One region of the Streptomyces sp. NPDC053048 genome, then DNA from elsewhere that is predicted to be linked to it. Evidence: riboswitches for the same ligand, from Rfam matches in the RefSeq annotation. Region 1 holds a riboswitch; each other region holds the start of a gene.
What was found. A riboswitch is a leader RNA that binds a small molecule or an ion and turns the genes downstream of it on or off. The one in region 1 is predicted to bind thiamine pyrophosphate.
Positions count from the first base shown of each region.

Region 2: linked by a shared signal. The riboswitch ahead of thiO (glycine oxidase ThiO) and the one ahead of thiC (phosphomethylpyrimidine synthase ThiC) in region 1 are both predicted to bind thiamine pyrophosphate.
Region 3: linked by a shared signal. The riboswitch ahead of ACIG36_RS30205 (thiamine ABC transporter substrate binding subunit) and the one ahead of thiC (phosphomethylpyrimidine synthase ThiC) in region 1 are both predicted to bind thiamine pyrophosphate.

Region 1 is NZ_JBITZS010000007.1:419,402-423,719, forward strand. It holds gene ACIG36_RS21265 (hypothetical protein) at 1-120, shown strand, start outside; gene thiC (phosphomethylpyrimidine synthase ThiC) at 256-2,028, opposite strand; TPP riboswitch at 2,024-2,161, opposite strand; gene ACIG36_RS21275 (YibE/F family protein) at 2,223-3,524, shown strand; gene ACIG36_RS21280 (SsgA family sporulation/cell division regulator) at 3,728-4,174, opposite strand.
Region 2 is NZ_JBITZS010000001.1:794,426-798,743, forward strand. It holds gene pknB (Stk1 family PASTA domain-containing Ser/Thr kinase) at 1-228, opposite strand, end outside; gene ACIG36_RS03890 (thiazole synthase) at 342-1,136, opposite strand; gene thiS (sulfur carrier protein ThiS) at 1,145-1,369, opposite strand; gene thiO (glycine oxidase ThiO) at 1,366-2,562, opposite strand; TPP riboswitch at 2,560-2,672, opposite strand; gene ACIG36_RS03905 (NAD(P)/FAD-dependent oxidoreductase) at 2,825-4,051, shown strand; gene ACIG36_RS03910 (Rv2175c family DNA-binding protein) at 4,142-4,318, shown strand, end outside.
Region 3 is NZ_JBITZS010000013.1:81,994-86,311, reverse strand. It holds gene ACIG36_RS30215 (phosphatidate cytidylyltransferase) at 1-577, shown strand, start outside; gene rlmN (23S rRNA (adenine(2503)-C(2))-methyltransferase RlmN) at 781-1,890, shown strand; TPP riboswitch at 1,938-2,043, shown strand; gene ACIG36_RS30205 (thiamine ABC transporter substrate binding subunit) at 2,039-3,130, shown strand; gene ACIG36_RS30200 (ABC transporter permease) at 3,106-4,318, shown strand, end outside.

The DNA of each region.
Region 1 (4,318 bases):
TCCCGCCCCGGCTTCTCCAGCCCCGACACCAAGCCGTCCGCCCCCAGCCGCAGCGCCTGGCCCGGCCCGGACCTCACCGGCCCCGACACCGCCGGACCGGACCGCAGGGCGGGCGACTAGGGCGAGCGACCAGGGCGAACGGGCGCCAAGACCACCCGGACGTCGCCGGGCCAGGACGTCGCGGGGCCCGGAGCCGTCCCCCTCTCCACGGCTCCGGGCCCTGGCCCAACCGGGTCCGGGCCCCGGCCCGGCCGGCTACTCCGCGATCGGCAGGTAGACGCGGTTGCCCGCGGCCGCGAACTCCTTGGACTTCTGGGCCATCCCGGCCGCCGCGTCCGCGTCCACCGCCAGGTCACCGCCGTGCTCACGACGGATGTCCTGCGAGATCTTCATCGAACAGAACTTCGGGCCGCACATCGAGCAGAAGTGCGCCGTCTTCGCCGGCTCCGCCGGCAGCGTCTCGTCGTGGAAGGCGCGCGCGGTGTCCGGGTCGAGCGCCAGGTTGAACTGGTCCTCCCAGCGGAACTCGAACCGCGCGTCGGACAGCGCGTCGTCCCACTCCTGCGCCCCCGGGTGCCCCTTGGCGAGATCCGCCGCATGGGCCGCGATCTTGTAGGTGATGACGCCGGTCTTCACGTCGTCGCGGTCCGGCAGGCCCAGGTGCTCCTTGGGCGTGACGTAGCAGAGCATCGCCGTGCCCCACCAGGCGATCATCGCCGCGCCGATGCCGGAGGTGATGTGGTCGTACGCCGGCGCGACGTCCGTCGTCAGGGGTCCGAGCGTGTAGAACGGCGCCTCCTCGCAGATCTCCTGCTGGAGGTCCACGTTCTCCTTGATCTTGTGCATCGGGACGTGCCCCGGGCCCTCGATCATCGTCTGCACGTTGTGCCGCTTGGCGATCCGGTTGAGCTCGCCCAGCGTGCGCAGCTCGGCGAACTGCGCCTCGTCGTTGGCGTCCGCGATCGAGCCGGGGCGCAGCCCGTCGCCGAGCGAGTACGTCACGTCGTAGGCGGCGAGGATCTCGCAGAGCTCCTCGAAGTTGGTGTAGAGGAAGTTCTCCTTGTGGTGCGCCAGGCACCACGCGGCCATGATCGACCCGCCGCGGGAGACGATGCCGGTCTTGCGGCGCGCGGTCAGCGGTACGTACGGCAGGAGCACGCCCGCGTGCACCGTCATGTAGTCGACGCCCTGCTCGGCCTGCTCGACGACCGTGTCCTTGTAGATCTCCCAGGTGAGCTCCTCGGCCTTGCCGTCGACCTTCTCGAGGGCCTGGTAGAGGGGCACGGTGCCGATCGGCACGGGGGAGTTGCGCAGCACCCACTCGCGCGTGGTGTGGATGTTGCGGCCGGTGGAGAGGTCCATGACCGTGTCGGCGCCCCAGCGGGTCGCCCAGGTCATCTTCTCCACCTCCTCCTCGATGGAGGAGGTGACGGCGGAGTTGCCGATGTTGGCGTTCACCTTGACCAGGAACTTCTTGCCGATGATCATCGGCTCGATCTCCGGGTGGTTGACGTTCGCCGGCAGCACGGCGCGGCCGGCCGCGATCTCCTCGCGGACGGTCTCGGGAGAGACGTTCTCCCGGAGGGCCACGTACTCCATCTCCGCGGTGATCTCACCGCGGCGCGCGTACGCGAGCTGGGTCACCGCGGCGCCGTCCCGGCCCCGGCGGGGCAGGCGCGGGCGGCCCGGGAAGACCGCGTCGAGGTTCTTCAGCCCGCCGCGCGGCGAGGTGTGCTTGATGCCGTCGTCCTCCGGGCGCATGGGGCGCCCGGCGTACTCCTCCGTGTCGCCGCGGCCGATGATCCAGTTCTCCCGGAGCGGCGCCAGGCCGCGCCGGACGTCCGTCTCGATCGCCGCGTCGGTGTACGGGCCGGAGGTGTCGTACAGCCGTACGTCCCGTCCGTTGGTGAGGTGCACCCGTCGCACCGGAACCCGCAGGTCCGGCCGCGAACCCGTCACATAGTCCTTGTGCCAGCCGATCCGCTCGGCGGATCCGTCGGCAGACATGCGTGCATCCTGCGAGGTCATGAGACCAGTAACTCCCTACGCCGGCATTACCCGGTACCAGGTTCGGCGGTCGGCGCAGCGGTGTCCGTACGTCGATCCGTACGGAGTTCAGCGCCCTCTCAGCCCGGTGCTCCGAGCTCCCGCGATTGCAAAGGTGGCACCACGCTAGCGCCTTCCCCGGCGGAAGGACCAGTGGGGCTTGCGATGATGCCCGGGTGACAAGCACCAACCACTCCCCCCACGGTCACTCGCACGGCCATTCGCACAGCCATGGCCCACCGACCCCGGTTTCGTCGCATTTGCGCAAGGTGATCGCGGCCGTTCTCATCCCGTTCGCTGCCGCGGTCGTGACGGGCCTGATCGTCCTCTGGCCGGGTGGCGCCCCACCGCACCCGCACAGCGGACTGGGCCTCGACCAGCAGACCGAGTCGGGACGGGTCGTCAAGCTCGAGGAGCAGGACTGCCCCAAGGGCGGCGGCCTGACGCCGCCACCGTCGCAACAGCAACAACAGGGGGCACCTCCTCCCCCCAGGGGCACGTGCGAGAAGGCGACCCTCGAAGTGACCTCGGGCAAGGACAAGGGGCATACGTTCACGGAGATCGTGCAGCCGGACGCCTCGCGCCGCTACGACGTGGGCCAGGAGGTCGTGCTCGCCTACGCGCCGAAGGCGCCGGAGAACCTGCGCTATTCGGTCACCGACGTGAACCGGACACTCCCCATGGCGCTGCTCGCCGGCATCTTCGCGCTCGCGGTGGTGCTCGTGGGACGGCTGCGCGGGATATTCGCGCTCGTGGCGCTGGTGATCAGCTTCGGCGTCCTGACGATGTTCATCCTGCCGGCCATCCTGCAGGGCTCCGAGCCCCTGCTGGTCGCGGTGATCGGCGGCAGCGCGATCATGCTGATCGCGCTGTACATGTGTCATGGCCTCAACGCCCGGACGTCCGTGGCGGTGCTCGGCACCCTGACGTCCCTGCTGGTCATCGGCCTGCTGGGGTCGTTCTTCATCGACTGGGCCCATCTGACGGGCAATACCGACGACCAGACCGGCCTGGTGCACGGCCTGTATCCGCAGATCGAGATCCGTGGTCTGCTGCTGGCCGGGATCATCATCGGCTCCCTGGGCGTGCTGGACGACGTCACGGTCACCCAGACCTCGGCGGTGTGGGAACTGAAGGAGGCGGATCCCACCGCGAATTGGCGCAAACTGTACGGCTCGGCCATGCGCATCGGGCGGGACCACATCGCCTCCGTGGTCAATACGCTGGTACTGGCGTACGCGGGCGCCTCCCTGCCGCTGCTGCTGTTGTTCTCGATCGCGGACAGCGGGGTGGGCACGGTGGCGACGAGCGAGATCGTCGCCGAGGAGATCGTCCGCACGTTGGTGGGCAGCATCGGCCTGGTGGCCTCGGTACCGGTGACGACCGTGCTGGCGGCGCTCGTTGTCAGTGCCGACCGGCACACTGCGGGCAAGGGTCGGGGGCGGTCGCGCGGCGGCAGGCGTCGGCGCGCGAAGTGAGCTGACGGCAGGCTGCCGGTGGTCGGTGGGGGGCCACCGGTGGTCGGCCCGGGAACGGCAGCGTGGGGAGCGGCAGCGGCGGCGATGGTCCGGAGATCCCTCCGGCCACCGGCGTCCGCGCCCCGGGGTGCGGCACCGCGCGCCGGGCGGGTGCCGGTCGAGTGGATCGGGCAGGACGGCGGGGTTCCGGGCCGGGCGGCCCGTTAACCGGCGTTCTGACCCTCCGGGTTGCCGGCGAGGATGCTGTCGAGCGCCGCAGCGAGCTCGTAGTCGAAGTCGGCGACCGTGCGCTCCTCCCCGAGCGGGGCCACGCGGTCGGTGCGGTCGAGGAAGGCCACCAGTGGCGCCGCGCCCGCCCGGAACAGCGCGCCCTCCCCGCCCACTTGCAGCCGGATGAAGACGTCCGACAGGTGCTGGGAGGAGGCGGGGGCGATGTGCACATCGCCCTCGCCGGAGGGCTGGCTCAGCCCGTCGAGCAGCAGCTCCCGGGCGAAGGCCCAGGTGACCGGGGCATCGCCGGGGAGGTGGAAGGTGAACTTCACCGCGTACGGGTCGCTGCTGTCGTAGCCCAGCTCCACCGGGATCCGGAAGGACAGCTCCTCGGAGACGAGGAACGTCATGACCACTTCTGCCTGAACTGTGTCGCGCATCGCCCAATGCCCCGTCTTCGTCGGTTTGGCAGGGATTGAAGCCTGATGGCCCCAATGACGCCATAGTCTGACAAGAACGCCCAGTGGATCACAAGGAGTGATTTTCCAGTTACTCATGGAGACCGAGGGTGAGCATACGAGCTC
Region 2 (4,318 bases), on a different contig from region 1:
GGCGTGGTCCAGCCGGGCCACGGACTTGGCCTCACGGATGAAGCGCTCCACGAAGGCCCGGTCGGCGGCGAGCGAAGGGTGCATCACCTTGAGCGCGAGCACCCGGTCGAGGCGGGTGTCCAGGGCACGGTAGACCGTGGCCATGCCGCCCACGGCCACCCGCGCCTCGACGCGGTAGCGGCCGTCGAGCAGGTGATCGACGAGGGGGTCCGGCAGGGTCGTATCCACGGCACACGAGTCTACGAGCCGTGGCGGGCGGCCCGGACGGCGTGCGCCTCGCTCACTCTTTCTATAGCCGAACGGTGACAGGACAGTGCCCGCTGAAGAAGGCCGGAGCCTGTTCAGAAGGCCGGGCGCTCCGGGTCGAGGTGCGCCATGCCCTCCGCGGGGGAGGAAGCCTCGGCGAAGTGGCGGCGCGGGATCCGCCCGGCCCGGTGGGCCAGCCGTCCGGCCTCCACCGCGTGCCGCATGGCCTCCGCCATCAGCACCGGCTCCTGCGCCCGCGTCACCGCCGAGGCGAGCATCACCGCCGCGCACCCCAGCTCCATGGCCAGTGCCGCGTCCGAGGCGGTGCCCGCGCCCGCGTCCAGGATCACCGGGACGCCCGCGCGCTCGGTGATCAGCTGGAAGTTGTGCGGGTTGCGGATGCCGAGCCCTGAGCCGATGGGCGCGCCCAGCGGCATGATCGCCGCACAGCCGACGTCCTCGAGCTTGCGGGCCAGCACCGGGTCGTCGTTGGTGTACGGCAGCACCGTGAAGCCGTCGTCGACCAGGATCTCGGCGGCGTCCAGCAGCTCGATCGGGTCCGGCAGCAGGGTGCGCTCGTCGGCGATCACCTCGAGCTTGACCCAGTCGGTGCCCAGCGCCTCGCGGGCCAGCCGGGCGGTGAGCACCGCCTCGCCCGCGGTGAAGCAGCCCGCCGTGTTCGGCAGCACCCGGATGCCGTGCCTCTCCAGGACGGACAGCACCGAGCCCCGCACGGTGGCGTCCAGGCGGCGCATGGCGACCGTGGTCAGCTCGGTGCCGGAGGCGATCAGGGCCCGCTCGAGCACCTCGAGGCTGGGCGCCCCGCCCGTGCCCATGATCAGCCGGGAGGTGAAGGGGGTGTCGGCGATGGTGAGCAGATCGTCTGCCATCGGAACGATCAGCCCCCCTGGACCGCGGTGAGGACCTCGACCCGGTCGCCGTGGCCGAGCGGGACGAACGGCCACTGGCCGCGCGGCACGACGGCCTCGTTCACGGCCGCCGCGACGCCGCCGCGCGCTGTGGTGAGCGTCGCCACGAGCCCGTCGAGGGTCGTCCCGGCGGGGACGTCGCGATGCTCGCCGTTGACGCTGATGGTGTGGATGATGACATCGCTGCCGGTCATGCGGGCTGCTCCTGGGATGGGGAAACCTCCCACGCCGCTGGGGCCGTGGGGGAGGGGGTGAAGCGTCGGGGAGAGAACGGACGGGCCTCTTCCGGCAGCTGCCCGGTGGTCAGCACCTCGGCCATCACGTCCCCGGTGACGGGGGTGAGCAGCACGCCGTTGCGGTGGTGGCCGGTGGCCGTCAGCAGCCCCGGCAGGGCGGTGGGGCCCAGCAGCGGGGCGTTGTCGGGCGAGCCGGGCCGCAGCCCGGCGCGGGTCTCCACCAGCGGCAGTTCGGTGATGCCGGGGACGAGCTCGTGGGCGTCGCGCAGCAGCTCGTAGACGCCGCCCGCGGTGACGGTGGTGTCCCAGCCGAGCTCTTCGCTGGTGGCGCCGACGACCAGCTCGCCGTTCTCGCGCGGCACCAGGTACACCGGCCCGCCGCGCACCACGGCCCGTACGGTCCGGGAGAGGAAGGGCCGGTAGGCCTCCGGCACGCGCAGCCGCAGGATCTGGCCCTTGACCGGGCGGACCGGCGGCAGGACGTCCTCGGGCAGGCCCGCGAGGCCGCCGCTGAGGCTGCCCGCCGCCAGCACCGTCTGCCCGGCGGCGACGCGGGTGCCGTCGTCCAGTTCGGCGCCCGTGGCGCGGTCGCCGCAGAGCAGGGCGCGCACCACCGACCGGCGGTGGAAGACCACCCCGGCCCGCTCACAGGCCGTCAGCAGGGCGCGGCACAGGCGCCGGGGATCGGTCTGGTGGTCGCCGAGCGCGTGGAGCCCGCCGCGTACGCCCGGCGCCAGCATCGGCTCCAGCCGGCGGCACTCGCGCCCGGACAGCCAGCGCGCCTGAAGGCCGCAGCGCAGCTGCAGCTCGTGCAGCTCGCGCAGGTGCGCCCGGTCGTCGGCGTCGAAGGCGACGGCCAGGGTGCCGCAGGCGCGGTAGCCGGTCTCCTGGCCGCTGGCCTCCTCCAGCTCGGCCGTGAACGCCGGATAGCGGCGCGCGGAGGCGAGGTTGAGGGCGAGCAGCGTCTGCTCGCCGTAGTGCAGTTCGGTGACGGCGGCCAGCATCCCGGCCGCCACCTGCGCCGCGCCGCCGCCGGGCGCGGGGTCGGCGACGGCCGTGCGCAGGCCGCGCTGGGCGGCGCGCCAGGCCGTGACCAGGCCGATGACGCCGCCGCCGATGACCAGGACGTCATGGGTGTGCCGCGCGTGCATGGGCTTCCAGCCCCTCCCTTCGCCGGCATGACCCGGATCAGGTTCGTACGGTCGGAGGCCGTCCAGCCTCCCTCTCAGCCCGGTGCGTCCGGGCTCCCGCGAGTGCTTGCAGCGGCCACCCTAGTACGCGCCGCGCGGGGCCCGGAAGGGCGGGCCACGCGCCGTCGGCGGGCTTCCGGCCCTCAAACATCGTGACGCTGTGTCAGAGGTCTCGTCACCCGTTGCTCCGGACCGGGTGCGCCGCCGTCCTACAGTTGATCGTGTGAGCGAGCAGACGAACACCTCCAGTGACCGGCGCGTCGTCATCGTCGGCGCGGGCATGGCCGGGGTGCAGACCGCCGTCGCCCTGCGCGAGCAGGGCTGGGACGGCGCGATCTCCCTGCTGGGCGCCGAGCCCCATCCGCCCTACGACCGTCCCCCGCTGTCCAAGTCCGTCCTCCTCGGCAAGGCCGAGGGATCCGCCTTCGAGGTGGACTTCGGCTCGCTGGGCATCGACCTCGAGCTCGGCCGGGAGGCCACCGGCCTGCGGGCGGACGAGCACGTGCTGGAGACCACGCGGGGGCCCGTGCCCTACGACGTGCTGGTCGTCGCCACCGGCGCCGACCCGATCGCGCTGCCCGGCAGCGAGCACGTGCGCGGCGTCCACGTCCTGCGCACCCTGGACGACGTGGAGGGGCTGCGGCCGGTCCTCGCCGGCCGGCACGACGTCGTCGCGGTCGGGGCCGGCTGGATCGGCGCCGAGTTCGCGACCGCCGCGCGCGAGGCCGGCTGCCGGGTGACCGTGGTCGAGGCCGCGGACCGGCCGCTGGCCGGCGCCATGCCGGCCGAGGTCGCCGCCCACATGGTCGACTGGTACGCCCACAGCGGCGCCCGGCTGGTGACCGGCGCCCGGGTGGCGTCCGTGGAGGAGGGCGCGGTCGTGCTCGACGACGGCACCCGCCTGGCCGCGGACGCGGTGGTCGTCGGCATCGGCGCCCGGCCCGCCACGGGCTGGCTGGCCGGCTCCGGCATCGAGCTCGCGGCGGATCGTTCCGTCGTCACCGACGACCGGCTGCGCACCTCCCTGCCGGACGTCTACGCCGTCGGCGACTGCGCCTCCTTCCCGTCCGCCCGCTACGGCGAGCGGCTGCTGGTCCACCACTGGGACAACGCCCTGCAGGGCCCGCGGACCGTCGCCGCGAACATCGTCCACGGGCCCGCCGAGGGGCCGGTCTACGACCCGGTGCCCTACTTCTGGTCCGAGCAGTTCGGGCGCTTCGTGCAGTACGCCGGGCACCACTCGGGCGCCGACGAGCTGGTCTGGCGCGGTGACCCCACCGGGGCCGCGTGGACGGTGTGCTGGCTGCGCTCGGGTGTCCTGGTGGCCCTGCTGGCCGTCGGCCGGCCGCGGGATCTGGCGCAGGGCCGCAAGCTCATCGAGAAGGGCGCCGCGCTGGACCGCTCGAAGGCCGCCGACGCCTCCGTCCCGCTGAAGGCCGCCGCCCTCTGAGGGCCGGTGGGGTGACCTCGGGGGCGGTTCCCGGACCGGCTCGGGTCAACCCGGCTACCGACTGTCAGTCCCGGATGGCAGGCTTGTCCCGTGACCGAGATTGACGCAAAGACCGATGCTCTCGTCCCCGCCTGGCTCAACCTGCCCGACATCGCCGAAAAGCTCGATGTCGAGGTGACGCGCGTCCGGCAGCTGGTCAAGGAGGGCCAGCTGATCGCCGTGCGCCGTGGCGAGAACCGAGTGCTCATGGTGCCCGCCGACTTCATC
Region 3 (4,318 bases), on a different contig from region 1:
CGAGGGCGCGTGGGTGGCCATGGCCTTCACCGCGCTCGCCGTGCTCGTGTGGCGGATGACGGAGTCGCCGGACGACTACCTCAAGGACGTCACGGCGGGCATCTTCGCCGCCTTCTACGTGCCGTTCCTCGCCACCTTCGTGGCACTGATGCTGGCCGCCGGCGACGGCGCCTGGCGGGTGCTGACGTTCCTGATCCTGACGGTCGTCAGCGACACCGGGGCGTACGCGGTGGGCTGGCGCTTCGGCCGGCACAAGCTGGCCCCGCGCATCAGCCCCGGCAAGACCCGCGAGGGCCTGCTCGGCGCGGTGGCGTTCGCGATGGTGGCGGGCGCGCTGTGCATGCAGTTCCTGATCGACGACGGAGTGTGGTGGCAGGGCCTGCTGCTGGGCTTCGCGGTCGCGATCAGCGCCACGCTGGGCGACCTGGGCGAATCCATGATCAAGCGGGATCTGGGCATCAAGGACATGGGCTCCCTGCTGCCGGGCCACGGAGGGATCATGGACCGGCTGGACTCCCTGCTGCCGACGGCACCGGTGGTGTGGCTGCTGATGGTGGCGTTCGTGGGCTCCGCCTGACATCTGCTCGATCACCTCGGCCCGGCCCGGTCCGGAGCGGGCCAGGTACCCTGGAAGGGCTCGTCGCCGTGCGACGGGCCCTTTTCCGGCCCCGCGACCGCGGGGGTGTCCCAGGGAAATCTTCGGGTTCCGGCACCGTCCTGCCGCCGGCTCCGCGACATGCGGAGACCATCCGCTCTCGTCGCAATGAGGAGTTTCCGCTCATGGCCCCCGCGCCCGGAGAACTGACGTTCGTCGCCCCCCGCGGGGCCAAGCTGCCCCCGCGCCACCTCGCCGACCTCAGCCCCGCCGAGCGCCGGGAGGCCGTCGCCGCGATCGGTGAGAAGCCCTTCCGCGCGAAGCAGCTGTCCCAGCACTACTTCGCCCGCTACGCGCACGACCCGGCGGCCTGGACGGACATCCCGGCCGCCGCCCGCGAGAAGCTCGCGGGCGAACTGCTGCCGGAGCTGATGAGCGTCGTGCGGCACATCTCGTGCGACGACGACACGACCCGCAAGACCCTGTGGCGCCTGCACGACGGCAAGCTCGTCGAGTCCGTCCTGATGCGCTACCCCGACCGGGTCACCATGTGCATCAGCTCCCAGGCGGGCTGCGGCATGAACTGCCCGTTCTGCGCCACCGGCCAGGCGGGCCTGGACCGCAATCTGTCCACGGCCGAGATCGTGCACCAGATCGTCGACGGCATGCGCGCCCTGCGCGACGGCGAGGTCCCCGGCGGCCCCGCCCGGCTGTCCAACATCGTCTTCATGGGCATGGGCGAGCCGCTGGCCAACTACAAGCGCGTCGTCGGCGCCATCCGCCGGCTGACCGACCCCGAGCCCGACGGCCTGGGCCTGTCGCAGCGCGGCATCACCGTCTCCACCGTCGGCCTGGTCCCGGCCATGCACCGCTTCGCGGACGAGGGCTTCAAGTGCCGCCTCGCGGTCTCGCTGCACGCGCCCGACGACGAGCTGCGCGACACCCTGGTGCCGGTCAACACCCGCTGGAAGGTCCGCGAGGTGCTGGACGCCGCGTGGGAGTACGCGGAGAAGTCCGGCCGCCGGATCTCCATCGAGTACGCCCTGATCCGGGACATCAACGACCAGGCCTGGCGCGGTGACCTGCTGGGCCGGCTCCTCAAGGGCAAGCGGGTGCACGTCAACCTCATCCCGCTCAACCCCACGCCCGGCTCGAAGTGGACGGCCTCCCGCCCCGAGGACGAGCGCGCGTTCGTCCAGGCGATCGCCGCGCACGGGGTGCCGGTGACCGTGCGCGACACCCGCGGGCAGGAGATCGACGGGGCGTGCGGGCAGCTGGCCGCCACCGAGCGCTGATACTGTCCACCTGCATCACTCGCACAAGCGAGCATTCGCACAAATGAACAATCCGACAGGGGAGCGCAGCGAGCGCTGAGAGTGCGGCACGGCCCGCAGACCCTCGGACCTGATCCGGTTAGTACCGGCGTAGGGAGTCAGCACCACCATGAACACCACCCTCCGGCGTGCCCTCGGCGCGGCCGCCGCGGCCGCCCTGGGCCTGCCCGTCCTCGCGGCCTGCGGGGGCTCGGACGACAAGGGCTCGGGGGAGTCGAAGAGCCGGACCGTCACCCTGGTCGCGCACGACTCCTTCGCCGCGTCCAAGGACGTCCTCGCGGAGTTCACCGCGCGGACCGGCTACACGGTCAAGGTCCTCAAGAGCGGCGACGCCGGCCGGACCGTCAACCAGGCGATCCTCTCCAAGGGCCACCCGCAGGGCGACGTCCTCTTCGGCGTCGACAACACCCTGCTCTCCCGGGCCCTCGACAACGACCTGTTCGAGCCGTACGAGGCCAAGGACCTGGGCCGCGTCCCGGACAAGCTCCGCCTCGACGACGGCAAGCACCGCGTCACACCCGTCGACACCGGCGACATCTGCGTCAACTACGACCGGGCCTACTTCGCCGACCGCAGGCTCGAGCCGCCGAAGTCCTTCGACGACCTGGTCAAGCCGGAGTACAAGAACCTCCTGGTCACCGAGAACGCCGCGACCTCCTCTCCCGGCCTCGCCTTCCAGCTCGCCACCGTCGCGAAGTACGGCGACGACGGCTGGCAGGACTACTGGAAGAAGCTCAAGGCCAACGGCGTCGAGGTCGTCGACGGCTGGGAGCAGGCCTACAACGACCGCTTCTCCGGCTCCGCCGCCGGAAAGAAGGCCAAGGGCGACAAGCCCCTCGTCGTCTCCTATGCCTCCAGCCCGCCCGCCGAGGTGCTCGGCGTCACGCCGGCGCCCAAGGAGGGCCCGACGGGCGTCGCCACCGGCACCTGCTTCCGGCAGATCGAGTTCGCCGGGCTGCTGAAGGGTGCGAAGAACCCCGAGGGCGGCAAGGCCCTCCTCGACTTCCTGCTGAGCAAGAAGTTCCAGGAGGACATGCCGCTGCAGATGTTCGTCAAGCCGGCCCGTGACGACGCCGCTCTGCCCGAGGTCTTCACCAAGTACGGCGCCGAGGTCGCCGGCCCCGGGACCCTCGCCCCGGAGAAGATCGCCAAGAACCGCGACCAGTGGGTCAAGGAATGGTCCTCGCTCGTCCTGAAGTAGCTCCCGAAGAGGCCCCGGCCGGGGCGGCACCCCGCGACGCCGCCGCCCGCACAGGCGGCGGCCCCCGGCGGACGGCGACGCGGCTCGCCCTGATGGCGCTGCCGCTCGCCTTCTTCGGGCTCCTCTTCGCCTACCCCGTCGCCTCCATCGTCGGCCGCGGCCTCAAGGACGACGGCGGCTGGCACCTCGCCCGCATCGGCGAGGTCGTCGGCGACCCGCGCATCGGCGACGTCCTGTGGTTCACCACCTGGCAGGCGGCCGCCTCCACGGCGCTCACCCTCGCCCTCGCGCTCCCCGGCGCGTACGTCTTCGCGCGCTTCGACTTCCCCGGCAAACGGCTGCTGCGGGCCGTGGTCACCGTCCCCTTCGTGCTGCCGACCGTCGTCGCCGGCTCGGCCTTCCTGGCCCTGCTGGGGCGCGGCGGCATGCTGGACGAGCTGTGGGGCGTGCGGCTGGACACCACGGTCTGGGCGATCCTGCTGGGCCACGTCTTCTTCAACTACGCCGTCGTCGTACGGACCGTCGGCGGCCTGTGGGCCCAGCTGGACCCGCGGCAGGAGGAGGCGGCGCGCGTCCTGGGCGCCGGCCGCCTCGCCGCCTGGCGCCGGGTGACGCTGCCCGCGCTGGCCCCGGCGGTGGCCGCCGCCGCCCTGATGGTCTTCCTCTTCACCTTCACCTCCTTCGGCGTCGTCCAGATCCTCGGCGGGCCGCGCTACGCCACGCTGGAAGTGGAGATCTACCAGCAGACCGCGCAGCTCCTCGACCTGCCCACCGCCGCCGTGCTCACCCTCGTGCAGTTCGTGGCCGTGGCCGCGCTGCTGGGTGTCCACTCCTGGACCGTGCGGCGGCGCGAGGCGACGCTGCGGCTGGTCGACGCCCGCGGCACCGTCCGCCGCCCGCGGGGCGCTGCCCAGTGGACGCTCCTGGCCTGCGTGCTGGCCGTCGTCGCACTGCTGGTGCTGCTGCCGCTGCTGGTGCTCCTCCTGCGGTCCTTCGACGGGCCGGACGGCTTCGGGCTCGCCTACTACCGCGCCCTGGCCTCGCCGGGCGCGGGCGGCGGCACGTTCACCGTCGCGGCGCTGGACGCGATCGGCAACTCGGTGACGTACGCGCTCGCCGCCACCGCCATCGCCGTCGTCATCGGCGGCCTCGCCGCCGCAGCCCTCACGCGGCCCGAGGGCCGGCTCG